Regions from separate parts of the Polymorphospora sp. A560 genome, predicted to be linked through region 1. Evidence: riboswitches for the same ligand, from Rfam matches in the RefSeq annotation. Region 1 holds a riboswitch; each other region holds the start of a gene.
What was found. A riboswitch is a leader RNA that binds a small molecule or an ion and turns the genes downstream of it on or off. The one in region 1 is predicted to bind cyclic di-AMP.
Positions count from the first base shown of each region.

Region 2: another riboswitch for cyclic di-AMP. It lies ahead of QCD66_RS00355 (NlpC/P60 family protein); the one in region 1 lies ahead of QCD66_RS18125 (C39 family peptidase).
Region 3: another riboswitch for cyclic di-AMP. It lies ahead of QCD66_RS02075 (coiled-coil domain-containing protein); the one in region 1 lies ahead of QCD66_RS18125 (C39 family peptidase).

Region 1 covers NZ_CP122282.1:4,053,448-4,063,416, reverse strand. The annotation lists gene QCD66_RS18140 (ATP-binding cassette domain-containing protein) at 1-181, opposite strand, end outside; gene QCD66_RS18135 (VOC family protein) at 327-737, opposite strand; gene QCD66_RS18130 (helix-turn-helix transcriptional regulator) at 748-1,191, opposite strand; cyclic di-AMP (ydaO/yuaA leader) riboswitch at 1,604-1,743, shown strand; gene QCD66_RS18125 (C39 family peptidase) at 2,133-2,831, shown strand; gene QCD66_RS18120 (SDR family NAD(P)-dependent oxidoreductase) at 2,888-3,625, opposite strand; gene QCD66_RS18115 (peroxiredoxin) at 3,733-4,206, shown strand; gene QCD66_RS18110 (hypothetical protein) at 4,292-4,990, shown strand; gene cydB (cytochrome d ubiquinol oxidase subunit II) at 5,041-6,039, opposite strand; gene QCD66_RS18100 (cytochrome ubiquinol oxidase subunit I) at 6,055-7,470, opposite strand; gene QCD66_RS18095 (lysophospholipid acyltransferase family protein) at 7,604-8,380, shown strand; gene QCD66_RS18090 (LuxR family transcriptional regulator) at 8,400-8,924, opposite strand; gene QCD66_RS18085 (LuxR C-terminal-related transcriptional regulator) at 8,921-9,724, opposite strand; gene QCD66_RS18080 (hypothetical protein) at 9,703-9,969, opposite strand, start outside.
Region 2 covers NZ_CP122282.1:75,747-85,715, reverse strand. The annotation lists gene QCD66_RS00385 (hypothetical protein) at 51-299, shown strand; gene QCD66_RS00380 (hypothetical protein) at 343-837, shown strand; gene QCD66_RS00375 (e9imm peptide) at 868-1,143, opposite strand; tRNA gene QCD66_RS00370 (tRNA-Gly) at 1,303-1,376, opposite strand; gene QCD66_RS00365 (pyridoxamine 5'-phosphate oxidase family protein) at 1,509-2,018, opposite strand; gene dcd (dCTP deaminase) at 2,142-2,720, shown strand; gene QCD66_RS00355 (NlpC/P60 family protein) at 2,782-3,825, opposite strand; cyclic di-AMP (ydaO/yuaA leader) riboswitch at 3,841-3,979, opposite strand; gene QCD66_RS00350 (N-acetylmuramoyl-L-alanine amidase) at 4,209-6,197, shown strand; gene QCD66_RS00345 (NlpC/P60 family protein) at 6,257-7,237, opposite strand; gene QCD66_RS00340 ((Fe-S)-binding protein) at 7,419-9,581, opposite strand; gene QCD66_RS00335 (cell division protein CrgA) at 9,817-9,969, opposite strand, start outside.
Region 3 covers NZ_CP122282.1:438,123-448,091, reverse strand. The annotation lists gene QCD66_RS02085 (beta-phosphoglucomutase family hydrolase) at 1-510, shown strand, start outside; gene QCD66_RS02080 (glycoside hydrolase family 65 protein) at 507-2,879, shown strand; gene QCD66_RS02075 (coiled-coil domain-containing protein) at 2,933-3,970, opposite strand; cyclic di-AMP (ydaO/yuaA leader) riboswitch at 3,975-4,106, opposite strand; gene QCD66_RS02070 (hypothetical protein) at 4,384-4,827, shown strand; gene QCD66_RS02065 (glycoside hydrolase family 19 protein) at 4,894-5,973, opposite strand; gene QCD66_RS02060 (TerD family protein) at 6,267-6,512, shown strand; gene QCD66_RS02055 (ABC transporter ATP-binding protein) at 6,517-7,827, opposite strand; gene QCD66_RS02050 (hypothetical protein) at 7,932-9,611, opposite strand; gene QCD66_RS02045 (glycosyltransferase) at 9,648-9,969, opposite strand, start outside.

The DNA.
Region 1 (9,969 bases):
TGCCGAAGACCAGGGAGCTCTTGCCGGAGCCGGAGACGCCGGTGAAGACGGTGAGTCGGCGCTTGGGGATGTCGACGCTGATGTCCTTGAGGTTGTTCTCGCGGGCGCCGTGTACGCGGATCAGGTCGTGGCTGTCGGCGATGTGTGGCGCGGGCGGCTGCGTCGTCGTGGCCTTGCTCATCGTGTCTCCATCTGTCGGGCGGGGCCGCGGTGCGGCGTCGCCTGGTGCGTGGCGGGCCGGTCTCCCCGCTCCCCCGCCCGGCGCCGGTGTTCGGTGTCGTGGCGGCGCCGGGCGGGGGTCGGCGGTCATCGGTCGTTTCGTGGGTTCAGCCGAGTTCCTGGATGCGGACCATGTTGCCGGCGGGGTCGCGGAAGGCGCAGTCGCGGATTCCGTACGGCTGCTGGGTCGGCTCCTGGACGACCTCGGCGTCGCTGGCCTGGAGGCGTTCGAAGGTGCTGTCGAGGTCGTGGGTGGCCAGGACGACGCTGGCGTAGGTGCCTTTGGCCATCATCTCGGTGATGGTGCGGCGTTCGTCGTCGGTGATGCCGGGGTCGGCGGCCGGCGGGTGCAGGACGATGGAGGTGCCGGGCTGGTTGGTGGGGCCGACGGTGATCCAGCGCATTCCGCTGTAGCCGACGTCGTTGCGGACCTCGAAGCCGAGGGCGTCGCGGTAGAAGGCGAGGGCGGCGTCGGGGTCGGTCTGCGGCAGGAAGGTGTGGTGAATGGTGATGTCCATGCCGGTCACGCTAGTTGTGGCCGTTGCCTGCTGCTTCTCGATTCCTGATCGGTCTGGTCACCTGTTTGGCGACGCATGACGGGATTCCCGCGGTGGCGTGTCCGGCCTGGCGGCGGTAGACGCTGGGCGGGACGCCGACGAGTTCGGTGAAGCGGGTGCTGAAGGTGCCCAGTGAGGCGCAGCCGACGGTGAAGCAGACCTCGGTGACGCTGAGGTCGCCGCGGCGGAGCAGGGCCATGGCGCGTTCGATGCGTCGGGTCATCAGGTAGGAGTAGGGCGACTCGCCGTAGGCGAGCCGGAACTGGCGGCTGAGGTGTCCGGCGGACATGTTCACGCCGCGGGCGAGGGCCTCGACGTCCAGCGGCCGGGCGTACTCCCGGTCGATCCGGTCCCGGACGCGGCGCAGGCGGGCGAGGTCGCGCAGGTGCTGCGTCGTGGCGGAGTTGCTGGTCACGTGCGTGATGGTGCCATGGCGGTGGTGGGGTTGCCCAGCGTGGTCGGGGTGGTTCGGCCGGCTTTCTCCCACTGGTGGCCGGGCGTCACAGGGGCACCTTTGGTGTCGTGGCGGGTGGCCTGGCTGCCCGTACCCGATGATTTGGCCGAGAGGGCATGGGGGTCGTCTTTTCGGTGGCGTCGTGGTCGGGTGATGTATCGACGGTGGGCCTCGGGGGCGCCGTTGTTTCGGTGGTGCACACACCGTCCGTTCCGTTTTGGCTTTGCTGGGCGCTTGCGGCCCGGCTTCGCCCGGGTGCGGCGAACGCGAGTGCGATAGATCGCAGCGCGATAACCGGGTCTTGGCACGGCGGAGGGCGGCCAGTACGGTCGGGAAATCCGTTCCGGTTGTTGGGTCATCATCCGATGGCGCCGGAGCGGATCCGCTTAGTCGTATTCGTACGAGCCGGGGACCCAAGCAATCGGGGTGAATCCGTGGGCCGATGCCTGCGGTAGGGCGACCTTTCCCGCCCGAATCCGTCAGCTAACCCGGTAGGCGGTTGTGGAAGGAGACGACTGTTCGTGCGGTACCGAGCGTGCCTGGTTGGCACATCCCCCATTTCCCTGTCGTGCGGCCGTTTGTCGCGTGGACCGACGATCCTGGCTGTTTGCTGACGCCGGATCACTGATCACGACACCAGATCGGTTCGGAATCGACTGAGCCGGCCGTTGCCGGCTGTCCTTTTCCTGTTTCGCGTCTCCCGTTGTGGCGGCGGTGCCGTCTGCGGCCCGCCGTCGGTTTTGCGGGTCCTGTCCCGGGTGGGTCGCGATTCGTCGGTCTGGTCGACGTCTGCCGTTTTCGATTGGGACGCCGACGACAGTCGGCGGGTAATGGAGCTTCAAGTGGAAAACTCTCGTTCGTACAATCCGTTCCGTCGGGTTATCCCCAACCGTTTCCGTTCGGTGGCCGTGGCGTCGGCCGCCGTGCTGGCGGTGGCCGCGACGACGGGCAGCCTTTCGTCCGGTACCCCGACCGGGGCGGAGTCAAACGCGGGGGTCGAGTCGGGTGTGGTGCAGTTGGCGCTGACGCCGGAGCGGGCCCAGGCGGCGCCGCCGCAGGAGGCCGCACCCAAGGAGGCCGCGCCGAAGGCGCCGGCGGAGAAGACGCTGTCGTACGACTTCCAGTACCAGCCGAACGCGTACTACTGCGGTCCGGCGTCGACCCGTATCGCGCTGAGCGCGCAGGGGCACACGCCGAGCCAGGACAACCTGGCGGGGCAGCTGGGTACGACGTTCGCCGGGACGAACTCGTCGCACGACATCGCGCGGGTGTTGAACAAGGTGGTCGGCGGGGACGCCTACCGGGTGCGGGAGATTCCCGGCCAGAAGGCGACGTCGGCGCAGATGGACCGGCTGCAGGCGGACGTGGTCGAGGCGGTCGGCAAGGGGCGGCCGGTGGTGGCGAACATCGTCGGCGGGGCGACGGACAACGACGGCTTCTGGCGCAGCTTCCCCGGTGGGCACTACGTGACGATCGTCGGTTACGGCGACGAGGGGCGGCAGGTGCGGGTCGCCGATCCCAGTGGTGTCGGTCCGGCGAGCTACTGGATGAGCACGATCACGATGGCGCACTGGATGGCGTCGCGCGGTTACTCGTACTGACCGGGTACACGTACGGAACAAGGGCCGGCCCTGGTGGGCCGGCCCTTGTTCGTGGGTCAGAGTCCGCCGGCGACGCGCAGGATGGTGCCGGTGGCGTACGACGCCTCGGGGCTGAGCAGCCAGGCGATGGCGTGGGCGATCTCGGGTGCGTCGCCGGCGCGGCCCAGTGGTGCGCGCCGGGCGATGCGGTTGGGGCGGTCGGGGTCGCCGGAGACGGTGTGGATGTCGGTCCAGACGGTGCCGGGTGCGACTCCGTTGACGCGGATGCCGCGTGGGCCGAGTTCTTTGGACAGGCCGATGGTGAGGGCGTCGACGCCGGCCTTGGCGGCGGCGTAGTGGATGTATTCGCCGGGTGAGCCGAGGGTGGCGGCGGCGGACGAGACGTTGACGATGGCGCCGCCGGCGTTCATGCGGCGGGCGGCCTGTTGGGCGCAGAGGATGGCGCTGACGAGGTTGACGTCGATGACGTGGCGCAGGTCTTGCGGGGTGAGGTCGACGAGTGGGCCGATGCGGCTGGTGACGCCGGCGTTGTTGACCAGGCCGGTGACCGTCCCCAGTTTCGCCTCGGTCTGGTCGAACAGGTCGGTGACCTGGTCGGGGTCGGTGACGTCGGCGCGTACGGCGATGCCGCGTCGGCCGGTGGTGTGGATGTCGGCGAGGACGGTTTCGGCGGCGGCGGTGTCGTCGCGGTAGCACAGTGCGATGTCGTGTCCGGCGGCGGCGAGCCGGCGTACGGTGGCGGCGCCGATTCCGCGGCTGCCGCCGGTTACCACGGTTACCGGTGTGTCGGGCACTGCCCACTCCCCCTCTTTCGGCTGGTCGTGGTGGTGACGCTACCGCGCTGCCGTCCGGTGTGGATGGCCGGCGTACGGTGGGCCGGTCGACGACGTGGAGGTGCGTGGTGGCCGGTCTGGGCAAGGGTGATCTGGTCGAGGACTTCGAACTGCCGGACGAGACGGGTACGCCGCGGCGGTTGAGTGTGCTGCTGGCGGACGGGCCGGTGGTGGTGTTCTTCTATCCGGCGGCGCTGACGCCGGGGTGTACTGCGGAGAGCTGTCATTTCCGGGACCTGGCTGACGAGTTTTCGCAGGTAGGGGCCAAGTTGGTGGGGGTCAGTCGGGATTCGGTGGAGCGGCAGCGGGAGTTCGCCGGCCGGTACGGGTTCGGTTATCCGCTGCTGTCCGACGTCGACGGGTCGGTGGCGCGGATGTTCGGGGTGCGGCGGGCGTTGCCGTTGGGTGCGCTGTCGACGCGGCGGATGACGTTCGTGGTCGGTACGGATCGGCGGGTGCTGGCGGCGATCCACAGCGAGGTGAGCATGACGGCGCACGCGGACCGGGCGTTGGCGGTGCTGCGGGAGGCGGCGGCGGGTTGACGCGGCCGGGGTGTCGTGCTCGACGTTGTCGGTGTGGCCTGGTAGGAAGGCTGCAATCAAACATGCGTACGAAAAGAGGGTTGTGATGGCGACGCGCACCGCTGGGTTGTCGACCGAGGAGCTGGAGGGCATCCGTGACTCGCTGGCGGCGGGTCGTAAGCCGAAGGTGGTGTTCACCGAGTCGGCGGGGCAGATCGCGGGGCAGGTCGGCCAGGTGGTGGCGCTGACGGATCCGGCGGTCTCCGAGGAGTGGGTGGTGGTCCGGTTCGGTCGTGACGAGCTGCCGTTCTCCCCCGCGGATCTGGGGATCGCGCCGCGGGTGCCGGCGGGCCGGCGGGCGGCGGAGCCGAAGGTGGAGGCCGTGGAGCCGGCGCCGCCGGCGGAGCCGGAGTTCAAGTTGGATCAGCCGGTGCCGGCCCCGCGGCCGGAGCCGGTGACCGAGTCGGAGCCGGAGGTGGAGGCGAAGCCGGCGCGGCGGGCGGCGAAGGCGGCCAAGGTGGCGAAGCCGAAGGCGGCGCCGGGGCTGACGGTGACGCTGGCGTACGCCGAGGGTGAGTGGACGGTGGGTGCGACGCAGGGCAGCAAGGCGTTGGCGAAGCCGTACGTCATCAAGCCGGCGGAGGCGTTGAAGATGGTGGCGTTGATCGACGTGCCGGGTGTGCACGAGGCGGTGGAGCAGATCGTGAGTGCCGAGCGGGCCGAGGCGGAGCAGCAGGCGGAGCGGTTGCGGTCGGAGTTGGCGGAGATCGAGGCGCGGCTGGCGGAGTTGCGCGACGCGGGCTGAGGCCCCGGTGGATGCCGCTCACCCGTGGCGGGTGCCACGGGTGAGCGGGGTCAGTCCGGTGGGATGTTGGCCACCCCGATCCGGCGCCGGAAGACCCAGTACGTCCAGCCCTGGTAGGCCAGGACGACCGGGGTGCACAACGCGGCGATCCAGGTGAGGATGCCCAGCGTGTAGCCGCTGGCGGCGGCGTTGGTGGTGGTCAGCGTGCCGGCCGGGTCGGTGGTCGACGGCAGCACGTCGGGGAAGATCGCGGTGAAGGCGGTGGCGACGAGCAGGCCGGTGGCGGCGGTCGTGCCGGTGAAGGCCCAGCCCTCGCGCCGTACCCGGTTGGCGGCCAGGCCGGCGACCAGGGCGAGGATCGCGAGCAGGGTGAGCGCGACGGCGGCGGTGTTCTGCCGGATGTTCAGCGTCCAGGCCAGGAAGATCGCGGTGAGCGGGAACGTCACCATGCCGAGGCGGCCGGCGAGCTGGTTGGCGCGCTCGCGTACGTCGCCGGTGGTCTTCAGGGCGAGGAACAGCGCGCCGTGGGTGGCGAACAGGGCCAGGAAGGTGGCGCCGCCGAGCAGGGTGTACGGGTGCAGGGCGGCGAGCAGGTCGCCGGTGTACTCGTGGTCGGCGGACAGGGGTACGCCGTGGACGATGTTGGCCAGGATGATGCCCCAGGCGACGGCGGGGACGGCGGAGCCGACGGTGATGGCGGTGTCCCAGCGGGCCTTCCAGGCGGCGTCGGGGCGCTTGTGCCGGTACTCGAAGGCGACGTTGCGGAAGATCAGGGCGATCAGGATGAGCAGCAGCGGCAGGTAGAAGCCGGAGAAGAGGGTGGCGTACCACTCGGGGAAGGCGGCGAACATGGCGCCGGCCGCGGTGATCAGCCACACCTCGTTGCCGTCCCAGACCGGGCCGATGGTGTTGATCAGGACGCGGCGTTCGCGGTCGTCGCGGCCGAGGGCGGGCAGCAGGATGCCGACGCCGAAGTCGAAGCCTTCGAGGATGAAGTAGCCGGTGAACAGGACGGCGATCAGCAGGAACCAGAAGGTGGACAGTTCCACGGGGTGCTCCCGGGGTCAGTAGGCGAAGGCGAGCGGCTTGTCTTCGTCGTCGTGTTCGGTCGGGTCGGGCTCGGGTGCGGTGGTGTCCGGCAGGCCGTGGCGGGCGTAGCGGACGAGCAGGCGTACCTCGACGACGGCGAGGGTGGCGTAGACGAGGGTGAAGGCGGCGAAGGAGGTGAGGACCTCGGCCAGGGAGACGCTGCGGGAGACGCCGTCGCGGGTGAGCATCTCGCCGAAGACGATCCAGGGCTGGCGGCCCATCTCGGTGAAGATCCAGCCGAAGCAGTTGGCGGCCAGCGGCAGGACCGGCATGACGAGGCCGGCGCGCAGCAGCCATTTCGAGGTGGGGGTACGGCCGCGGCGGTGGGCCCACAGCGTCCAGGCGGCGATCGCGGCGGCGGCGAGCCCGAAGCCGATCATGAGGCGGAAGCTCCAGTAGGTGACCGGGATGATCGGGGTGTAGCTGCCGGGCCCGTACTGGGCGGCGTACTGCGCCTGGAGGTCGTTGATGCCGTGGACCTCGCCGTTGACGTCGCCGGTCGACAGCCAGGACAGCAGGTACGGGATCTTCAGGGCGAACAGTTCGCGGCTGCCGTCGAGGCTGCCGACGGTCAGTACGGAGAACGAGGCGGGCGACTCGGTGTCGTAGAGACCTTCGGCGGCGGCCATCTTCATCGGCTGCACCTGCGTCATGATCTTGCTCTGGATGTCGCCGGTGACCAGTACGCCGGCGGTGGCGACCAGGGTGACGACCGCGCCGAAGCGGGCGGCGAAGCGGTACGTGCCGGCGTCGGGGTTGCCGGGGCGGCGGATCAGGTGCCACAGGGCGACGGCGACGATCAGCGAGCCGGCGACGAGGAAGCAGCCGAAGATGGTGTGCGGGAAGGTGACCAGGGCGACCTTGTTGGTCAGCACCGCCACGAAGTCGGTGAGTTCGGCGCGGCCGCTGTCCGGGTTGATCCGGTAGCCGACCGGGTTCTGCATCCAGGAGTTGGCGGCGAGGATGAAGTAGGCGCTGACGGTGGAGCCGATGGCCGCGGCCCAGATGCAGGCGAGGTGTACGCGTTTCGGCAGCCGGTCCCAGCCGAAGATCCACAGGCCGAGGAAGGTGGATTCGAGGAAGAACGCGAGTAGTGCCTCGATCGCGAGGGGGGCGCCGAAGATGTCGCCGACGAAGCGGGAGTAGTCGCTCCAGTTCATCCCGAACTGGAACTCCTGCACGATGCCGGTGACGATCCCCATCGCGAAGTTGATCAGGAAGAGCTTGCCGTAGAACTTGGTGAGCTTGAGGTAGCGCTCGTTGCCGGTGCGCAGCCACATGGTCTGCAGGACGGCGACGAGGACGGACAGGCCGATGGTGAGCGGTACGAACAGGAAGTGGTAGACGGTGGTGACACCGAACTGCCAGCGGGCGACGTCCAACGCGTCCACGGTTTTCCCCCGTCATCGAGGTTCTACGACAACCGGTAGTAAATACTACTGCTCGTCGTAGAGGCTTCCGGCCCTACCCGGGGGTGCCACACGTCACCTCCCGCTGGCGCGGCTGTGCGACGATCTACCGCTGATGGACGACTCCCCCACCACCTGGCGCGCCCCACGACTGTGGCTGTTCTTCCAGTTCATGGCCCGCGTCGTCGTCGGGCTGCTGGCCCGGCTGAAGGTCACCGGCGACGTACCCGACGGGCTGCGGCACGGGCCGCTGATCCTGGCCGCCAACCACATCAGCCCGTTCGACCCGATCGCGCTCACCGCCGCCTGCCGGGTCCGCCGGATCGCCCCACGGATCATGGCCACCGGCGGGCTGTTCCGCGCCCCCGTCGTCGGCGCCGCCATGCGGCACTGCGGCCACATCCGGGTCGACCGGCGCACCGAGAACGTCGGACAGGCCCTGCACAGCGCCGCCGAGGCCGTCGCCGGCGGCTCGGTGGTCATGGTCTACCCGGAGGGGCGCATCGGACTCGACCCCGGCATGTGGCCCGAACGCGGCAAGACCGGCACCGCCCGGCTCGCGTTCGCCAGCGGCGCGACCGTCGTACCGGTCGCGCAGTGGGGCGCGCACGAGGTGCTGCCGTACGGCGCCCCGAAAGGGATGTTCGGCGGCATCGCCCGCGCCCTGATGCGCCGGCCGGTGATCCGGGTGCACTTCGGGCCACCGGTCGACCTGGCCGACCTGGACCCGGCCGTGCCCGGCGCGGCGCTAAGGGCCACCGACCGGATCATCGACGCGCTCACCGACACCCTGGTGCCGCTGCGCCCCGACGAACCCGACCGGCCCCGGCACGTCGACCCCGCCCGGCCGGTCGACACCAGCCGCAGCCACCGCCGCCGCACCGACCGTTGACGTACGGCCCGGCGAGCCCTCAGCCGCGCCGCTGGCGCAGGTAGGCGAGCACCGCCTCACGGGTCGTCCGGACCCCGAACACCTCGCGGGCCTGGGCGATCCGCCGGTTCGCGGTCCGCAGCGACAGGAACTCCGCCGCCGCGGCCGCCGCGATCGTCTCCCCGTTCGCCAGCCGCTCCAGCAGCGCCCGCTGCTCCGGGATCAGCACCACCGCGGTGTCGTCCTCCGGCTCGGCCTCCGGGTCGCGGAACACCGGACCGAGCCGGGCCAGGTCACCGACCAGCGCCCGGCCCACCTCGGTCGACGTGTCGGCGATCGCGACCACCCCGACGCCCCGGGCCGCCGCGAGCACCGCCAGCCGCACCGTCTCCAGGTCGGGAACCCGGCCGAACAGCACCACCTTCGCCTCGGACATGTCCCACGTCGACTCGGCCAGGGCGAAGCCCTCCCGGGTCAGCCACCCCGCCCGCGCCAGCCGGCGCAGGACCGTCGTCGCGTCGGGAGCCGACGGCACCACGTAGCGGGGCGGCTCGCCGCCGCTCACCGCAGTACCTCCAGCGCCAGCGCCGCCGCCTCGGTCCGGGTCCGGGCACCGAGCTTGCGCATCCCGGCCCGGATGTGTGTCTCGACCGTCTCGCCGGAGATCCCGAGCTGCCCCGCGATACGGCGCGTCGGCTCCCCCTGCGCCACCAGCCGCAGCACGTCACGTTCCCGGTCGGTCAGTTCGGTGCCCGAGCGGGGGCCACGGCTGTCGCGACGTACGGCGTGCCGGCGCAGCGCCCGGTGCGCCCGGCCGACCAGGACGACCAGGCCGGCCTGCTCGGCGAGCTGCTCGGCGGCCAGCAGCGGCGGCACCGCCCGGGCCGGGTCGGCCTCGTGCAGGCCGTGCGCGAGCAGGCAGCGGACCTCCTCGCGTACGGACAGGTCGTGCCAGGCCTGCGCGGCGGTCGCGAACCCGTCGGCGGCGGCCCAGGCGGCCAGCGTCTGCGCGACCGGCGGCAGCCGGTCGGTGGCCGGGTCGGCGGCGACGGGTTCGGCGGCCCCGGCGTCGTACGCCGCCCACCGGGCGGTGATCCGGCGCAGCCCGTCGACCAGGGCCGGACCGCCACGGGCGGTGACCGGCGCGACCGCCCGGTCCGGCTGCCCGTCGAGCCAGGCCGCCTCCCGCCCCACCCAGTCCAGCAGTACGTCGACGGTCGTCGACCCGGTCGGCGCGCTCGCGAGCCGGGCCCGGGCCGGGGCGAGCAGGCCACCGTCGGCCTCGACGAGACTGGCGGCCGCGATCGTGTAACCGCGCGCCAGCACCGGCAGGGTGCGGTCGGTCAGGTCGCCGGCGCGGCGCACGACCTCGTCGGCGCCGCCGCCGCGCAGCGCCGTGCACCACAGTTGCGCGGCCAGGAACCGGGTCTGCCAGCTGTAGGCGAGGTCGGCGGCGCACGCCTGCGCGGCCTGGTCGGCGGTCTGCGCGGCCTCGGCGAGGCGGCCGTCGGCCGCGAGGGTCTCGACCAGCAGCCACGCGCTCCAGCGGGCGGCCAGCGCCTCGCCGGCCGCCCCGGCGGCCGCGGCCGCCGACGCCAGGGCGTGCTCCC
Region 2 (9,969 bases), 4.0 Mb from region 1:
GAGGACCCCTGTGCTCGAAACCTGCCAGTTCCACCCTTCTGGAGTACACAATGATCAGCTCGGGCCGCCACCCGAAGAAAGAGATCGCCGATGCGTTACGCCGCGCTGACGGGGCTGGTCTTCTGGTCAAGCAGATCCACCGAGGCCACCGATGGGGTGAGGTGATATGCACCTACTGCCAGGCGCGTCGAAGCGTCTGGACCACGCCGCGCGATCCGGGCACGCACGCGAAGCAGATCGACCGTTTCGCACTCGATCACCGGCATCCGCTTCCGCTGGGAGAAGACGCACCATCGTGAAACAGGAGGGAGGCAGGTAGTGGCAATCCACGTATTCACGGTCGTGCTCGACCGGGAACCCACGGACGACGAGTTCGACGCGCTCGTGGTCGCCGGGCTCGATGACGCGACCTTCGGCACTGAGCAGGGACTCCCCATCGCGGAATTCGACCGAGAGGCACCCACCCTGGCCGATGCCATAGCCACCGCCGTACGAGCCATCGACTCCGTCGGCCTGGTTGCGCTGCGAGTGCTGGATCAGGATCTCGTGACCCTCGCCGACATCGCCGACCGCATCGGGCAGAGTCGGGAGTCGGTCCGCCGGTACTCCACGGGGGAGCGCGGGCCGGGAGGCTTCCCTCCACCTGCCAATCCGGTACGGGAGGGGACGATCTTCTACCGGTGGAGCGAGGTAGCACCCTGGATGAGCCGGAACCTGGGACTCGACATACCAGAAAACGACCTGGCATTGGTCGTCGCGAACCTGGTGCTCCAAGCCCGACAGCACCGTGACCGAGTAGCCCACATGGCCGCCCTGTCCGACCTGCTTGCCGCCTAAGAAATCTCCGCCCTGGCCAGCGGCCTCTGATCACTGTGGAGGTTGCGTCCGGATGGGCTGGTAGGCCAGGGCCCGTTCGACAACCTCGGCCGCCGACAAGGGCGTGGGCGGCCAGAAGATCAGGTCGGCGACGCTGGGGCAGACGAGATCGCGGGCGAGCCGGTCGAGCCAGCGGTCCAGTTCCTCGTCGTCCGCATACTCCCCGTTCATGATCCGTTCCACCAGCACGATCACCTGATCCCGGGTCAGTCCCTCACCCATCCCGCTCCGCCCGTCGTCACCTGTCTCCAGTCTGACCTCAACCATCGCCGGCACGGGAGACGTCTTACCGTGCGAGGGGGTGAGCATTGACCGAGACGTTCCACCAGTTCGTGGTGCACCGCTCGGCGGCGCGCGTACCCATGATCGCTGATCTGGAAAGGCCGAAGCCCTGGCTGAGACTTGCGTCCTGGCCAGGGCTTTGTCTGGAGCGGGTGACGGGAATCGAACCCGCACTGTCAGCTTGGGAAGCTGATGTTCTGCCATTGAACTACACCCGCGAGCGGACCTCACTGTACCTGGTCGGCTGCGCTGACGCACGGACCCCTCCCGATCCGCGTGACCAGGGGGTGGGCGCACGTTGGGCGGGCGCCGGCCCCTGGCCACGCGGATCTTCGGGGGATGGGGTGGGCTCAGGCGGCCAACTGGGTCGCCACGGCCGGCGACGTCGCGGGGTCCAGCCAGAGTCGGACTTCGGGACGGCCGGCCGGGTCCGCCGTCAGCGGGGTGGCGCCGGACTGGCCGTGGCGGGCGACCATCGCGACCTCGATGCTGAACTCGAAGAGGCGCCAGTCGACGTCGTCGGTGGCGCGCAGGGTGTCGGCCAGCCGGGCGACCCGTGCCTGGTCGGTCACGGGACGGGCGCGGCCGGCGACGTAGGCTTCGTCGTCGCTGTCCTCCGGGGGGAACGAGTGCAGGGCGTACCGGCCGTCGCGCTCCAGGTCGCGGCGTTTGGGTGAGTCGACGACGAAGCAGAAGAGGCCCTCGTCGGTGATCACCGGGGCGACGGGGTGTACGCGCGGCCCGCCGTCGGCCCGGACGGTGGCCAGGTAGCCCAGGCCGGGGCCGTACTGGTGCATCAGCGAACGGATCGCTTCGGCGAGTCGGGGCTCGTCGGCGGCGAACTCGGTCCAGGTAGCCATACCGGAATTCTATCGAACATCTGTACGACACGGGTAACGAACCGCGGATCTGACCAGCACAATCTGCCCGAACCGGCGGGGCGGGCCGCCGACCCACCCAGACCGGCTCGCTATGGTGTGACGATGCTGCTCTCCGACCGCGACCTCGTCAGTGAGATCAAGGCGGGCGCCCTGGCGCTGGAGCCGTTCGATCCGGCGCTGGTCCAGCCGTCGAGTATCGACGTACGGCTCGACCGGCTCTTCCGGGTGTTCAACAACCACCTCTACACGCACATCGACCCGTCGGTGCAGCAGGATGACCTGACCTCGGCTGTCGAGGTACCGGACGGGGAGCCGTTCGTGCTGCATCCGGGCGAGTTCGTGCTCGCGTCGACGCTCGAGGTGATCTCCCTCGGCGACCAGCTCGCCGGACGGTTGGAGGGCAAGTCGAGCCTCGGCCGGCTCGGCCTGCTGACGCATTCGACGGCCGGCTTCATCGATCCGGGCTTCTCCGGGCACGTGACGCTGGAGCTGTCCAACGTGGCCAACCTGCCGATCACGCTCTGGCCGGGGATGAAGATCGGCCAACTCTGCATCTTCCGGCTGTCGTCGCCGGCCGAGCACCCGTACGGGTCGGCGGTCTACGGTTCGCGCTACCAGGGGCAGCGTGGACCGACGCCGAGCCGCTCGTGGCAGAACTGGCGGACCTGGCCGGTCCGCTGAGGCACGAAGACAGCAAAAGGGGCGCCTCCCGTCGAGGGAGCCGCCCCTTTTGGCCTCGCCGTCACATCCTGGGGCGGCCGAAGCTGTGGATCGTGCCGTTGTCGTAGCGCTTCATCAGGACCGGTACGCCGGCCTGGGAGGCGTGCACCAGCCAGCCGTTGCCGACGTACATGCCGACGTGGCTGAGGTCGGAGTTGTAGAAGACGAAGTCACCGGGGCGCAGCTCGGAGCGGCTGATCGAGGGCATCGTCCGGCGCTGGGCGGCGGCGTTGTGCGGCAGTCGTACGCCGACCTTGCCCCAGGCGGCGAGCATCAGACCGGAGCAGTCGTAGCCGTTCGGCCCGGAGGCGCCCCAGACGTAGGGCTTGCCGATCTGGGAGCAGGCGAACTTCGCGACCGTGCTGGCCGGCCCACCCGGGTACGTCGCCGGACAGGGCGCCGGACGCAGCGAGCCGAGGCCGCCGGAGGTGCCGTACGCCTTGAGCCGCAGCTCCTGGAGCTTCTTGATGTCCGCGTTGATCTGCTTGGTCTTGGCTGCCAGCTCGGCCTCGGTCGTGGTGAGCTGGGCGACGAGGGTGTCGAGCGGGCCCTTCTGCGCCGTGTACTGCGCCTTGAGGTCGACCACGCTCTGGATGTCGCGGGCCTGCCGGCGGGCGAACTGGTCGAGCAGTTCTAGCTGGTCGGCGAGGGTCTGCGGCGAGCCGTTGGTGAGAATCGAGTTCAACGCCGACGTGTTGCCGCCCTTGTAGGCGCGGGTCGCGAACTGACCGACGCGTTCCATGGCCAGGTCGACCTGGAGCTGAAGCGGGGCGATCTTCGCGGCGAGGGCGTCGGCCTGCTTCTTCTTCGTCGCCAGTTGCTCGCGGGTGGCGTTGTGTTGCTCGATCACCGGCTCGAGCTGGCTCCACGACTTGTCGATCTGGGCTTCGATCTCGGCGACGGTCGGCTCGGCCTGGGCGGGTACCGCTCCGAAGAGGACGATGGCGACACTGGCGACGGCGACGAAGACGGTTGTCCTGGTCAACCGGCGGAGACGTGGCAGGGCCGGCGGTCGGCCGGCGGTCGCCGGCCGGAAGAGTCGGCGCCACGGTGCATGATCAGCCACCGGGGTCGGTGCTCCTTCTCCTTACGGACCGCCTACCGGGTTAGCTGACGGGTTCGGGCGGGAGAGTTGCGCCCTACCGCAAGTCTGCGGATTCACCCCGGTTACTTCTGGGTCCCCGGCTCACGACCTTGTTGTGACTCGGCGGTGTCGAGTCGACGCCATCCCTGGTGGATGGCCGGATCCCGCTCGACGGTTCATCACATTAGGCAGCGTCGTTATCAATGCGCAACCACCGGACCTGTGAAATCCGTTGCGTGTCAAGCCTGTCGCAGTCAGTCAGGCATGAAAGTTTCCTACAGTACGCAGACATCGTCCGGAATCCATTGACGGGAGCGGCCACACGGACGAAGGTGACGACATAGATCAATCCGACTGGAGGTTCGATGCAGCGTCTCACCAAGCCGACGGGCAGGCGGATCCTGCTCAGCGTCGCGGTCGTCGGCGCCGCGACGCTCGTGCCGGTCAGCCCGGCACCCGCCGTGCCAGCCCCGACCGATACCAGACAGCAGCAGTACGCCGCCGCGTCCGCCGAGTACGGCGTACCGGAGAGCATCCTGCTCGGCGTGTCGTACCTGCAGTCGCGCTGGGACACCAACGCCGGCACGCCGAGCACGAGCGGCGGGTACGGCCCGATGCACCTCACCGACGCCGCGCACGTGGCGAGCCTGCCGGTACCCGGTCACCACGGCACCCACGAGGACCCGCGCGGCGACACCTCCCGCGAGGCGATCGAACTCGAACACCCCGCGCCGAACCCGCCGGACGAGGCGGCGCTGCGTACCCTCGGCACCGCCGCCGGACTGACCGGGGCCGGAGCCGAGGCGCTGCGTACCGACCCGGTGGTCAACATCCGCGGCGGCGCCGCGCTGCTCGCCGCGTACCAGCGGGAACTGGGTGCCCCGCAGGGTGCCGGCAGCGACCCGGCCGACTGGTACGGCGCGGTCGCGCGCTACTCCGGCGCCGACACCCGTGACGCGGCGGCCGCCTTCGCCGACGAGGTCTACTCGACGATCCGTACCGGCGCGACCCGGCGGACCGACGACGGCCACCAGGTCAGTCTGGCCCGGCACGCCGGCCTCACCCCGGCGACGTCCTGGCTGGACCGGCTCGGCCTGCGCAAGCTGGCCCGCCCGGACGGGCTGGAGTGCCCGGACGACATCTCCTGCGAGTGGCTGCCGGCGCCGTACGAACTGCGCGGCGACGGAACGGTCCCGACCAGCTACGGCAACCACGACAAGGGCAACCGCCCGGCCCAGCAGAAGATCGAGTACATCGTCATCCACGACGCCGAGGGCTACTTCGCCGGCACGACCCGGCTGGCCCAGGACAAGAACTGGGTGAGCTGGCACTACACGCTGCGCTCGGTCGACGGGCACATCGCCCAGCACCTGAAGGCCAAGGACGTCGGCTGGCACGCCGGCAACTGGTTCGTCAACGCCAAGGCGATCGGCCTGGAACACGAGGGCTTCGCCGCCCAGGGCACCTGGTACACCGAGGCGATGTACCGCACCTCCGCCAAGCTGGTGCGGCACCTGGCGCTGCGGCTCGGCATCCCGCTCGACCGGCAGCACATCATCGGGCACGACAACGTGCCCGGCACGCTCGCCAGCAACATGGGCAGCATGCACTGGGACCCGGGCCCGTACTGGAACTGGTCGCACTACTTCGACCTGCTGAAGGCGCCGTTCTGGAGCACCGGCACGCACCGTACCGGCCTGGTCACGATCGACCCGGACTTCGCGACGAACCGGCCGGCGTTCACCGGCTGCGAGGTCGCGGGCGTACCGTGCCCGTCGCGCGGCTCGTCGTCGGTGATCCTGCGCAGCGCGCCGAGCCCGGACGCCCCGCTCGTCAACGACCTGGCGAAGCGCCCCGACGGTACGCCGAACACGATGCACATCTCCGACCACGGAGCGCGGGCGTCGGCAGGGCAGACGTACGCGATCGCCGAGCGGCGCGGCGACTGGACGGCGATCTGGTATCTCGGGCAGAAGGCGTGGTTCCACAATCCGCCGTCGGCGCCGAACGGCAAGTGGTCGATCGGCCTGGTCGCCACCCCGAAGCCCGGCAAGGACACCATCCCGCTGTACGGCCGTGCCTACCCCGAGGCGGCGGCGTACCCGGCGGGGGTGCCCTACCAGACGATCTCCCCGTTGCAGTACACGATGAAGGCCGGCGAACGGTACGCCGTCGGTGACGTGCTGGGCAGCGAGTACTACCGGGCCAGCACGTACGAGGGCAACTCGCCCGGCGACTGGACGGTGATCCGCGGCGAGAAGACGTACGTGCAGATCCAGTTCGGACACCGGTTCATGTACGTGGACCGGGAGGACGTACAGATCCTCATGTCACCAGTCGGCGCTCCGCGCTGACCCGTTCCAAAAGAATCGGCCCCCGCCGGGAGCGGGGGCCGATTCGTGGGAACAGGTGCCTATCCGGTTCCGACGCGCCGGAAGCCGACGACCGGCTTGCCCATCTGGTCGATGCTCGCCATCTGCACCGGTAGGCCGGCCCGGGGGGCGTGCACCGTGACCCCGTTGCCGAGATAGATGCCCACGTGGCTCAGGTCGCTACCGAAGAAGACCAGGTCTCCGGCTTTGGCATCGGCCCGGCTCACCGCGGTTCCGCGGTTCCACTGCGCGCCGGTGTAGTGCGGCAGGGACACGCCGGCCCGGGCCCACGCGTACTGGGTCAGGCCGGAGCAGTCGAAGGAGTTCGGACCGGCCGCGCCCCACACGTACGGCTTGCCGATCTGGGCGCAGGCGGTGGCCACGGCACGGTTCGGGTGGTTGGTCGGGCAGGTACCGATGCGGACCGGCGGGCCGATCGGGATGTTCATCTGGGCCTGCAGCCGCTCCAGGTTCTTGATCTCGGTGTCGATCTTCTTCTTCTTCGCCGCGAGATCGGCATCCTGCTTGCGCTGCTCGGTGATGACCGTCTCGAGGGTCATCTTCTCCGTCTCGTACTGCTCCTTCACGGTGACGACGCCGGCAACCTGCCGCTGCTCGTGGCGGGCCAGCATCCGGAGCATCGTCATCTGGTCGGCGAGGCTGTCCGGCGTGCCGACGGTGAGCAGCGCGTTGAGGCTCAACGACGGGCCGCCCTTGTACTGCCGGGTGGCGAGCAGGCCGATCCGCTCGGTCGCCATCTCGGTCTGCAACATCAGCGGCTGGATCTTCTTGTCGAGTTCGGCCGCCTTCTTCTCGTTGGCCTTCAACTCGACACGGACCTTGTTGTACTGCTCGATGATCGGTTCGAGTTCGTGCCACTTGTCGTTGATCTGCGCCTCGAGTTGGGCGGCGGTCGGCTGTGCCTGCGCCGGTATCCCGGGCAGCAGGGTCACGGCCAGCGCCGCGCTGAGGGCAAGGAGGACTCGCGCGCCGAGACTCGGCAATCGGTAACGGCTGGCCACCGGAGACCCCGACTCCTTAGTTGCGACCGCGGGCGCCTCTCGGGGGAAGAACGGAGGCCGACATCCACACACGGTCGGTGCCTCACCTTAGAGGTGTCTCCAAAGTGAATCAAGACGGCGCTCTGCCCTGACGCCTCCCTGGGCGCTCCCTGAACCCCGGCTGAGATCCGTTACAGGTACGTCAGTTGCCGGTCTTGGCCGGCGTGGTGTCGGGCTTGACCGAGCGCAGCAGGACGGTGGCGACGTCGACGACCTCGACGTTGTCCTCCTCGCCCTTGCCGGTCACCCCGTCGCCGAGCATCGTGTAGCAGAACGGGCAGCCGACCGCCACGGTCTTGGCCCCGGTGGACAGCGCCTCTTCGACCCGGTCGACGTTGATCCGCTTGCCGATCCGCTCTTCCATCCACATTCGAGCGCCGCCGGCACCGCAGCAGAACGACCGCTCGGAGTTGCGCGGCATCTCGGTGAGCCCGCCGTCGACCGCCGCCCCGAGCACCTCGCGCGGTGCGGCGAAGACCCGGTTGTGCCGACCGAGGTAGCACGGGTCGTGGTAGGTGACGCCGCCGTCGACCGGGGTGACCGGAGTCAGCTTGCCGCTGGCGACGAGATGGGCGAGCAACTGCGTGTGGTGTACGACCTCGAACTTGCCGCCGAGTTCGCCGTACTCGTTGCCGAGGGTGTTGAAGCAGTGCGGGCAGGTCGCGACGATCTTCTTGACGCCGGCCTCGTTGAGGGTCTCGACGTTCTGCTGGGCCAGCATCTGGAAGACGAACTCGTTGCCGATCCGGCGGGCCGGGTCGCCGGAGCACGTCTCGCCCTCGCCGAGGATGGCGAAGTTGACGCCGGCCTCGTGCAGCAGGGTGGCGACCGCACGGGTGGTCCGCTTCGCCCTGTCCTCGAACGCCCCGGCGCAGCCGACCCAGAAGAGGTATTCGAAGTCCTCGACCTCGCCGACACGGGGCACCTCGAAGTCGAGGCCCTTGGTCCAGTCCTCACGGGTGTTCTGCGGGGCGCCCCACGGGTTGCCCTTGTTCTCCAGGTTGCGCAGCATCACGCCGGCTTCGGACGGGAAGGACGACTCGATCAGCACCTGGTAGCGGCGCATGTCGACGATGTGGTCGACGTGCTCGATGTCGACCGGGCACTGCTCGACACAGGCGCCACAGGTGGTGCAGGACCACAGCACGTCGGGGTCGATGACGCCGCCGTCCTCGGCCCCCCCGATCAGCGGGCGCTCCGCCTCGGCCAGCGCCAGTACGTCCACGTGCGCGAGCTGGGCCGCGGTCGCCTTCTCCTCGCCGGTGAGGTCCTTGCCGCCGCCGGCGAGCAGGTAGGGCGCCTTGGCGTAGGCGTGGTCACGCAGGCTGAGCACCAGCAGCTTGGGCGAGAGCGGCTTGCCGGTGTTCCAGGCCGGGCACTGCGACTGGCAACGGCCGCACTCGGTGCAGGTGGTGAAGTCGAGCAGGCCCTTCCAGGTGAACTGCTCGACCTGGGCGACGCCGAACTGGTCCTTCTCCGGGTCGGCCTCCTCGAAGTCGAGCGGCTTGCCTTCGGACATCATCGGGCGCAGCGCGCCGAGCCCGGAGCCGGCGCTGCCGGGGTCGCGCTTGAAGAAGATGTTGAAGAAGGCCGAGAACCGGTGCCAGGCGACGCCCATGGTGACGTTCAGCGAGATCACGATCAGCCAGGTCATCGAGATGGCGATCTTGATCAGGGCGACGATGCTGAGGGCGGCCTCGGACGCCGGCAGCACCGACCCGAGGGCGTGCGACACCGGGGTGGCCCACACCGGGTAGTCGAAGTGGTCGGTGGCGACCTTGAACCCACGGATGAAAAAGCCGCAGATCAGGATCGTGAAGATGACCCATTCGACGAAGTAGGCCTGCCACATGGTGGAGCCGGTGAAGCGGGACAGCCCGCGGGCCCGGGTCGGACGGTTGATCAGTCGGATCACCATCAGGACCGCGATACCCACGAACCCGAGTACGCCGATCAGCTCGGTGAGCAGCCCGTACGGCAGCCAGCCGCTGAGCAGAGGCAGGCCGACCCTCGGGTTGACCACCTCGAAGTACGCCTCGAGCACCAGGGTCGACAGGGCGATGAAGGCGATCATCACGAACCAGTGCGCGGCCCCGACGACGCCCCACCGGAGCATCCGGGTGTGGCCGGCGATCTCGACCAGCATCGTCTTGAGGCGGGTGCCCCGGTCGGTCAGCCGCTCCGGAGCCGGCTGGCCGAGCCTGACGACCGCGACCATCCGGCGGACCGCACGGACCGCCAGCCATACCGCCACCGCGGTGATCGCGGCGGCGAGGACCGTAGTGACGATCTGGACTGTGCCCATGCCTGGCCTCCCGGTCTGCCTGGGTACGGCTGATGACCGGGGGGACGACCGGCCATGCGATGCAGCCTACGCGCCAGGTTACCCGTCAGTAACGTGAGAGTCCCAACAGGCGGGCCGCATCATCCTGCGGCCACCTTAAGGCTCGTTACGGCAACATGATCGGCGGCCGCCCCTGGGGACGGCCGCCAACTTTGTCACACGCCTGTGGAAAACCTGTGGATAACAGGGTCGCCGGTCAGCGCCAGCGGGACAGCAGGATCAGCGAGCTGACCATGGCCCCGAAGCCGACCGCCAGGTTCCAGTAACCCCAGGTGGCGACCGGGTAGGCCGTCTCGGACAGGTAGTAGACGACCAGCCAACCGATGCCGAAGACAATCAATGAAACCGC
Region 3 (9,969 bases), 3.6 Mb from region 1:
ATCGTGCTGCGCCGGATCGCCGCCGGTGACGTAGAGGTCTTCGACGGATCGGTCGCCTACCTGCACGCGGTCGCCCGGGCCGGAATCCGCCGGGCGGTCGTCTCCGCCAGCGCGAACTGCCGCCAGGTGCTCGCCGCCGCCGGCATCGAGGACCTGTTCGAGGTACGCGTCGACGGCATCGTCGCACGCGAACAGGGACTGCCCGGCAAACCGGCCCCGGACACCTTCCTGGCCGCGGCCCGGATGCTGGGGGTCGAACCGGCCCGGGCCGCGGTCTTCGAAGACGCGCTCGCCGGGGTCGAGGCCGGCCGGGCCGGCGGGTTCGGCCTGGTGGTCGGCGTCGACCGGGCCGGCCAGGCCGAGGCGCTGCGCGTCCACGGCGCCGACGTCGTCGTCACCGACCTGTCCGAACTACTCACCGCGCAAGAGGCCGTGAGCGAGCGCAGCGAGCGAACCAACAAGCTCAGTACCAATCATGACGACGGCGAGCGAAGCGAGGCGGTGTCATGATCCGTGAGCGGGCCTATCCGGTCGAGCCGTGGCACGTGCGGGAGACCGGCCTCGACCTGGACATCCTGGCCCAGTCGGAGTCGGTGTTCGCGCTGGCCAACGGGCATGTCGGGCTGCGCGGCAACCTCGACGAGGGTGAGCCGCACGGACTGCCCGGCAGCTACCTCAACTCCTTCTACGAGCTGCGTCCGCTGCCGTACGCCGAGGCCGGGTTCGGTTTTCCCGAGTCGGGCCAGACGATCGTCAACATCACGAACGGCAAGCTGATCCGGCTGCTGGTCGACGACGAACCGTTCGACGTCCGCTACGGCGAACTGCTCGCCCACGAGCGGGTGCTCGACCTGCGCGCCGGCACCCTGGAACGCAACGTGCACTGGCGTTCACCGGCCGGCGACGAGGTCCGGATCCGCAGCACCCGGCTGGTGTCGTTCACCCAACGGGCGGTCGCGGCGATCTGCTACGAGATCGAACCGGTCGACGAACCGGTGCGGCTGATCGTGCAGTCCGAACTGGTCGCCAACGAGGAACTGCCGGCGCAGGCGAAGGACCCGCGGGTCGCCGCCGTACTGGAGTCGCCGTTGCAGGCCGAGGAGCGGCTGGTCTACGAGGACGGTGGCCTGCTGATCCACCGGACCAAGCGGAGCGGGCTGCGGCTGGCCGCCGCGATGGGGCACGAGGTCGACGGGCCGGAACGCACCAAGGTGACCACCGAGGCGTACGAGGACTGGGCCCGTACGACGGTCGCGGTGGCGCTCCGTCCGGGCCAGCGGCTGCGGATGGTCAAGTACCTGACGTACGGCTGGTCCAGCCGGCGGTCCCGGCCCGCGCTGCGGGACCAGGTCGGCGGTGCGCTGGCCGGGGCCCGCTACTCCGGTTGGGAGGGGCTGGTCCGCGAGCAGCGCGAATACCTCGACGACTTCTGGGACGCGTCCGACGTGCGGGTCGAGGGTGATCCCGAGGTGCAGCAGGCGGTGCGGTTCGGGCTGTTCCACGTGTTGCAGGCCGGCGCGCGGGCCGAGTCGCGGCCGATCGCCGCGAAGGGCCTGACCGGTCCGGGCTACGACGGCCACGTCTTCTGGGACACCGAGACGTTCGTGCTGCCGGTGCTGACGTACACCCAGCCGGCCGCGGTGGCGCACGCCCTGCGCTGGCGGCACGCCACCCTGGACCTGGCCCGGGACCGGGCCCGGACCCTCGACCTGCACGGGGCGGCGTTCCCGTGGCGGACGATCCGGGGCCACGAGTGTTCGGCGTACTGGCCGGCGGGCACCGCCGGCTTCCACATCGGCGCCGACATCGCCGACGCCGTCCGCCGCTACGTGCAGGCGACCGGGGACACCGAGTTCGAGCGCGAGATCGGCCTGGAGCTGCTGGTGGAGACGGCGCGGTTGTGGCGGTCGCTGGGCCACCACGACCGGCACGGCCGGTTCCACATCGACGGGGTCACCGGGCCGGACGAGTACACGGCGGTGAAGGACGACAACGTCTACACGAACCTGATGGCGCAGCGGAACCTGCTGGCCGCCGCGGAGGCGGTGCAGCGGCACAGCGAGGAGGCGTGGCGGCTCGGCGTCGACGACGAGGAGACCGCCGCGTGGCGGGACGCGGCCGGGTCGATGTACGTGCCGTACGACGAGGAGCTGGGCGTGCACCCGCAGGTGGAGGGCTTCACCCGCTACCAGGAGTGGGACTTCGCCGCGACCCCGCCGGACAAGTACCCGCTGCTGCTCAACCACCCGTACTTCGACCTCTACCGCAAGCAGGTGGTCAAGCAGGCCGACCTGGTGATGGCGATGCACCTGCGCGGCGACGCGTTCACCGCCGAGGAGAAGGCGCGCAACTTCGTCTACTACGAGCGTCGTACGGTTCGCGACTCGTCGCTGTCGGCGTGCACCCAGTCGGTGCTGGCCGCCGAGACGGGCCATCTCGAACTCGCCCACGACTATCTGGGCGAGGCCGCCCTGATGGATCTGCACGACATCCACCAGAACACCCGCGACGGGGTGCATGTGGCGTCGCTGGCGGGGGCGTGGATCGCGCTGGTGGCCGGGCTCGGCGGGATGCGTGACCACGACGGCCGGTTGTCGTTCGCGCCCCGGCTGCCGAGCCGGATCGGCCGGCTGGAGTTCTCGTTGATGTGGCACGGCCGGCGGCTGCGGGTCGACGTGCGGCCGCACGAGGTGACGTACGCGCTGCGGGACGGCGACGACGACACCCGGCTGGAGTTGCGGCACCACGGTGAGGAGGTCACGGTGACCTGTGACGATCCGGTGACCCTGCCGATCCCGGCGGCTCCGCCGGCGGGGCCGCCGCCCCGCCAGCCGCCGGGGCGTGCCCCGGCCCGCCGGTCGGCGCTGGGCGAGCTGTGACGGATACGCCGGAGCCGGGTCGCGCAGGCGACCCGGCTCCGGCGTGAGTGTCCCTACAGCAGGGACAGGTGCACGTGGTTCGTGTGGTCGGTGTTCGGGTCGCCGTAGGCGCCGCTGTACGACTTCCAGCCGATCGCCGGTAGCCAGACCTGTTTGAACCAGATGACGTAGAGGATGCCGAGCCGGTCGGCGTTGCGGACCAGGAACGCGGCCAGGTTGTTGCCGTACAACCTGTTCTCACCCTGCGCGACGCCGCCGAAGCCCTTCTTCTGGGAAGAGAAGTCGCAGGCGCGTCCCTTGGGGTGCTCGTACGGCCCACCGGGGCGGTAGCAGGAGACGTACCAGTTGAACCCGGCCTTCTGGGTCTCCTTGAGCGCGTGCAGGGTACGCGCGGTGATGCATCCCGAGGTCGTCGGGTCGTTCTGGTTGCACGACTGTGCCGGCCACGATCCATCGCGGTTGCGCGGGGCCTGCGCGGCGATCGGCGAGGTCGCGTTGACGAACCCGCCGGTCGAGGCGCCGCCGGCCAGCCGGAGCGCCTTCTCGGTCTCGGCCTTTTTCTTCGCCATGACCTCGAGTTGCTGCTGCTCCTCGGTGACGGCCTGGTCGATCGCGGCCTTGGCCCGGTTGGCCTGGTCGAGCGCGGCGTTGAGTTCGCGCATCTTCCGGTTGTCGTGCTGGGCGAGGGCGTCGAGGCTCTCGGCGCGGTCGAGGAAGTCCTCGGGCGACGCGCTGTTGAGCAGCATCATCATCGGCCCGATGCGGCCCATCCGGTAGGCGTTGGCCGCCACCTGGCCGATCTCGGGCTGGAGCATCTCGATCTGCTTTTCGACCTTCTGCAGTTCGAGGGTGAGCTGCAGCTGGCGCTTGCGTGAGTTGTCGACCGCCGTCTTCGCCTCGACGTAGCCACGGCTGGTGGCTTCCATCACGTCGCGCAGCAACGGGTTCTCACCCTCGTCGCCGGGCGTCGTCGGTGCGGAAGTTGGCTCGGCGTGTGCCGTGCCGGGGGCGACCGCCAAGCCGATGAGCACGGCTACGGCGGTCACGAGCGTGACGGGCAGCGACTGCCGCCGACGCTGGAATGACGTCATCTACCGTTCCTCCCATCTGCCGCCGACCGGGTTAGCTGACGGGTTCGGGACGGAAGGATCCCTACCGCTGGCGCGGATTCACCCCGGGACACCTGGTTCCCCGGCTCGCCTCGCGGCGATTGGGCGGCGGTCACCACCGGCGCCGATGGGCGCCGCCGGGCGGAGACCGCGGGCCAGCCTACCGGATGGTTCGGGTCCGTCGCTCCGGAACCACCGAGCCACTACCAGGGCGGATGCGTTACAGGACAACGACTTTCGGTGATGTCTGTTGGTCGGTCGAGCCGGCCGCCGGCGGCTGCCGGGCGGTGACTTGCCAGCTTGCTGACAGGTTCCACATGGCCGGCGCCCAGCGGCACGACTCATGGTGAATCCCGGTAAACCGTCCAACCGTTACCAATCGGAGGAAAGTGATCATGCAGATCGTCCCCAGGAAGGCGGCACTCGTCGGCCTCGGTGCGGCCGGGGTGCTCGCTCTGGCGGTGGCCGTACCGACCGTGGCCCTCGCCGAGGATCCGACACCCGCGCCGTCGACGTCGTCCTCCAGCGCGCCGTCCCGGACGGAGCAGCACGAGGAACGGCGGGCCGAGCACAACCGGCAGCTCGCCGAGGGGCTGGCCGCCGAACTCGGCGTCGACGTGGAGAAGGTCAGCGCCGCGCTGGAGAAGGTGCAGGGTGACCTGCGCACCGGGGCCGAGCAGGAGCGGCAGGCGAAGCTCAAGGAGCGGCTCGACGCGGCGGTCGAGGAAGGCAAGCTGACCCGGGAGCAGGCCGACGCGATCATCGCGGGCGCCGAGGCCGGCGTGTTCGGGGGCAAGGGCGGCGGGTTCGGGCCGGGGCCGGGACGCGGCGGACGCTGACCGGAGCCCGGCACCCACCGGATCGCGGGCCGGCGGCGGACCTGTCCGCCGCCGGCCCGCGCGGTCTCAGCAGTAGAGGTTGTTGCCGGGCGTGGTGCCGAGGATCTGGACGAACCGCTGGTAGGCGTTCACCCGACTCTGCACCGTGGCCGGGTTGCGGCCGTTGCACTCCAGCGCGCCGTTGATGCTGCGGATCGTCTCACCGAAACCGATCCCGTTGACCATCGCGTGGTGCGGGGTCATCGTGCCCGGACCCGACTGGGTGTTCCAGTACCACAGCGCCGTCTTCCAGGCCACGGCCGCGTCGTTCTGCACCAGCCACGGGTTGGTGAGCAGCGGCAGGCCAAGCGCGTCGCCGGCCGCCTTGTAGTTGAAGTTCCAGCTCAACTGCACGGGGCCGCGGCCGTAGTAGGCGGCCTGGCCGGCCGGGCAGCCGTACGGCTGGCTGGTGTCGCAGTAGTGCGGGTAGTTGGCCTGGTTCTGCTCGACGATGTGGACCAGCCCGCCGGTCTCATGGTTGACGTTGGCCAGGAAGGCCGCCGCCTCGCGCCGCCGGGTGGTCTCGTCACCGGTCTTGGCGAAGCCCGGGTACGCGCTCAGCGCGGCGGTCAGCCCGCTGTAGGTGTAGAAGCCGTTCCGGCTCGGGAACATCTGGTTGAACTGCGCCTGGCTGACCACGAAGCCGGTGTTGCCGCCCGGCGGGGTGGTGGGCGGCTGCCCGCCGCAGGAGTAGGGCTCCCAGTACCAGGTGCTGATGATCGGGTCGTACCCGGGATTCTCGTGCTTGGCCCGGTAGTACTGGCCGTTGGTGTAGCGGACGATCGAGCCGGCCGGGTACCACTGGCCGGCGACCCAGGCGGGGTGGTTGCAGTTGGTGCCCGGCGGCGGCTGGGTGCCGCCTCCGCAGGTGCCCTGGTCGGCCCAGACGCCGGAGCCACCGGTGCTGGGCGCCTCGCCCTGCGTCCACCACTTGGCCTGCCAGTTACGGCCGTTGTGGGAGGCGGTCATGCCTCCGGTGTAGACCGCCGAGGAGTTCCAGGCGGTCGCGCAGGTCGCGGCGGACGCGGACGACATCGGTACGACGACGGCCAGGGCGACCGCGACCGCGAGTGCGGCCAGCGACGCGATCGTGCGTTTTCTGGACACGTAATCACTCTCCTCGTTACAGCAGACTTAGACAGCCATCTTTTAATAAACTTTACTAACCTATTCCGTCGGCCAACGCAAGGGGATCGAGCCCCGGGCATACGCGGGGCGCACGACGGCACCGGCCGAGGTCATCCGGCGAGGAGACGCCACCGGGCCGCACCGCACGGCCGGTTGCGGGGCGAACCGGATGGACCGACCGAGCTGCCCAACGGCCGAGATGATCTAGATAAATACTCTTCGCCGCACGGTGCCCAATACGGTCGAACGACCCCGAGCACGAGGAGCCACCCATGTCACCGCTGGCCGACGGAGCCAGCACAGCACTCACGCCGACCCGGGTACGGCTCGTGCCGAGTTGGACCGCCGGCGCCGGCGTACCCGACGTGGACGCGTCCGCGCTCCTGGTGACCGCGGCCGGCAGGGTCCACGGCGACAAGGACCCCGTGTTCTACGACCAGCAGCACCACCCGAGCGGCGCGGTCGTCCACTCCGGAAAGCGGACCGGTCCGGCCGGTCCCCTCAACGGCTGCAGGTGAGGCGTCAGCGCCAGCCCACGTCGATCCGGTCGCCGCGCTCGTCGAAGAAGTGCAGGGCGTCCAGGCGTACCGAGATCGCCAGCGGATGGCCCGCCGACACCCCCGGGTACGGCGCCAGCCGTACGGCCAGTTCCGCCGGCCGCCGGTGGTGCCGGCCGGGGTCGCTGAGCACACTGGTCCGGCCGCCGGCCTGCCGCTGCCGCGGGATCGAGCGGCCGGCGTCCGCGCCGCGCCCGGTCAGCCGCTGGACGGCATTACCGAGCCGCTTGATCGGCCCCGGTTCGGCGGCCTGGCCGGGGACCGCGCCGCTGATGTCGTCGACGACCACGGCGGTCGCCCCGATGTCGAGGTAGGCCAGCGACTCGTGGCCGTGGTGCTCCAGGTAGCGGATCCGGCCCTGGAGCACGTCGCCCTGGGTGTCGGGTGCGACCGGGGTCAGCGCCTCGGCCCGCATCCCGACGACGATCCGCTCACCGTGGTAGTGCGCGACGGCCCGCGCCCGGATGTCGTCCCATGGCAGGTAGAGCGCCTGGTCACCGAGGTTGAGCGTGACGTAGCGGTCCAGGTGCACGTAGACCGACGCCTCGAGCAGGTTCATCCGGGGGCTGCCGAGGAAGGCGGCGACGTAGAGGGTCGCCGGCCGCCCGTAGACCTGGGTGGGGGTGCCGACGTCCTGGAGCACCCCCTTACGCATGATCGCCACCCGGTCGGCCATGGTCAGCGCCTCGGCCTGGTCGTGGGTGACGTAGATGGTGCTGACCTTCAGCTCGCGCACCAGTCCGGAGATCTCGGCCCGCAGCTCCGCCCGCAGACCGCTGTCCAGGTTGGACAGCGGTTCGTCCATCAGGAACAGTCCGGGGCGGCGTACGATCGCGCGTCCCATCGCGACCCGCTGACGCTGGCCACCGGAGAGCTGGTTCGGTTTACGGCCGAGCACGTCGCCGATGCCGAGGGCGCTGGCGACGTCGGCCACCCGCTCACCGCGCGGAGCGGGCTCCACCCCGGACAGCCGCAGCGGGAAGGCGATGTTGTCGCCGACCGTCATGTGCGGATAGAGGGCGAAGTCCTGGAAGACCATGGCGATCCGGCGGTCGCGAGGTGGCAGGTCGTTGGCCAGCTCACCGTCGAGCAGGATGGCCCCCGAACTCGGGTCCTCCAGCCCGGCGACCATCCGCAGCACGGTGGACTTGCCGCAGCCCGACGGGCCGAGCAGCACCATGAACTCGCCGTCGTTAACGTCCAGATTGACGTTGTCGACCGCGATCGTGCCGTCGTGGAACACCTTTGTGACGTCTTTGAGCGCGACGGTTGTCACCGCCACCTCCCCAAGCCTCGATGCCGGCCTCCGAATGACTGTGACGAGCGTCATCAGGTCCGACTATCGGGTAAACGTTCCATGTTCGTCGTGTGACAGGCCAGTTACCTGGCCTGTTCGACCTTCAGGAGCCGCGATCCGCCGGGTCCTTCGGCGACGGCCGAGGCGTATCCGTCGGCCCAGCCGTAGCTGCCGTCCGGGTCGAATATCCAGTCCACGCCGTACGCGACCAGCAGCTCACGGCGGCGCGGCTCGGGGGTCTCGGGGTCCACCAGCTCGGCCTGTTCCGCCCGGCGGCGCTCCTCGTCGTCGAGCAACGGGTCGGGCCAGGGCGGTGCCACCGACCGGATCTCGTACGCCAGCAGGGCCCGGCCGACGGACACGTTCCCGGTCAGCACCACGGCACCGGGTTCGACCGCCCGGCCCACCCAGCCGAGATCGGGCCGGTTGGTGACCCCGTGCGCCGCCCGCCGGGGCGCGCTGAGCTGGTCGGCGGGCAGCACGAGCAGCAGGTTGCCGTACTGGGTGGCGAATCCGGCCAGGCAGGCGACCGCGGCGACCGTCGCCCACAGCCCGGCCAGCAGCCGGGCGCCGTTTCCGGGCCGCCGAGGTGCCGGGCCGCCCGAGCCGGTTCCGACCTTCACCGCATCGCCCGGCGGCTGTCCGGCGACCGGTCGCCGACCGAACGCCGTGGCCACGGCCGTGGCGAGTTCGACCGCGGCGGCGACCTGGAGGCCGAGCAGCAAGACCGGCCACACCCGGCCGAGCGCGTACGCACCGGTGAGCCAGCCGGCGAGCACCACCGCACCGGACAACCCGCAGAGCAGCACCAGCGGGTCGAGCCGGTCCCGGCGCAGCCGCAGCACCAGGGCCGGCACTCCGACGAGGAACGCCAGCCCGTAGCGGCCGGCCACGTCGAGGTAGAGCGTCTCGTGGATGGCGTTCAGGTCGGATGCCGACGAGGCGATGGCGGTGACCCGGAAGTAGGGCCAGCCGAAGACCGGCAGCAAAGCGGCGGCGGCACCGACCAGCACGCCGAGCGGGCGGGCCCGGACGAGCCAGATCGCCCGCCCCGCGACAAGGGCGACCACGCCGATCGCCGTGTTGACCGCGGTGAACGGGTGGATCAGGATCACCAGGCCGCCAAGCAGGCCGGCGCCGAGCCAGCGCGACCATGACGGCGTACGCAGCGCGCCGGCCACCGCGACCCAGCAGAGCAGCATCAGACCGAACGCGAGCGTGCTGGGGTACGGCAGGATGAGCACCAGCCCGCGCAGGGCCGGAAAGCCGCCCCACTGGGGGACGGCCGGCCCCCACAGCAGCGGCACGAACAGCAGTGCCAGCACCGGCGCCCACCGGTTGGCGGTGAACACGCGGACGAAGCGCCACAGGCCGTAGAGCAGCAGGGCCAGGTTGACCGGGGCGGCGGCGCTGACCACGGTCGCCGGCCCGAGCCCGGTCACCTTGGCGATCACGGCGAGCAGCAGCGGGTACGGCGTGAAATAGGGGCTGGGCGCGGCAGCCTCGACCATCGGATCGGCCGGGTGCCACAGGTCGTCCCGCAGCCGGCCGACCACGGCCGCGTGCAGCCCGAAGTCGGCACCCCACGGCTGACGTACGACCAGCGCGACCGCGAACAGCACGGCGAGCGTCGACAGGACGAGGTAGAGCAACGGGGCGCGGCCGGGTCGGGACGGCGGGACGGGATCGGGGGCTGGCCCGGCGCCGGTCTCAGGAACGGAACCGCCGGTCACCGCCCCGGATCCACCGCCCGCCACCCGCACGCAAGGCTCTCCTTCTCCCGGGCATGGCCGGTGGCCTCAGATCTGCGCGAGCGGTGCCTCCGAGTCGCCGGTCATCCCGGCGGACCGCTGGACCTGGCCGGGCGGCACGGGTGCCGGGCGCTCCTCCTCGGCGGCGGCCCGCTCGGCGACCGACCCGCTTCCGACGAGCGCGTCCAGCAGGACCGCCCCGGTCGGGGCGAGGGTGCCGAACTCGCTGTGCCGGGGCAGCCCCGACCACTGCATACCGTTACCGCGTAGGAAATATTCTAGGCCCGGATCCCAGGTGTGGCCCCCCGAACGGCGGTGGTAGACGTAGCCGAGCGGGTGGGTGCGATAGACCAGTCCCCCGGCCCGGCGC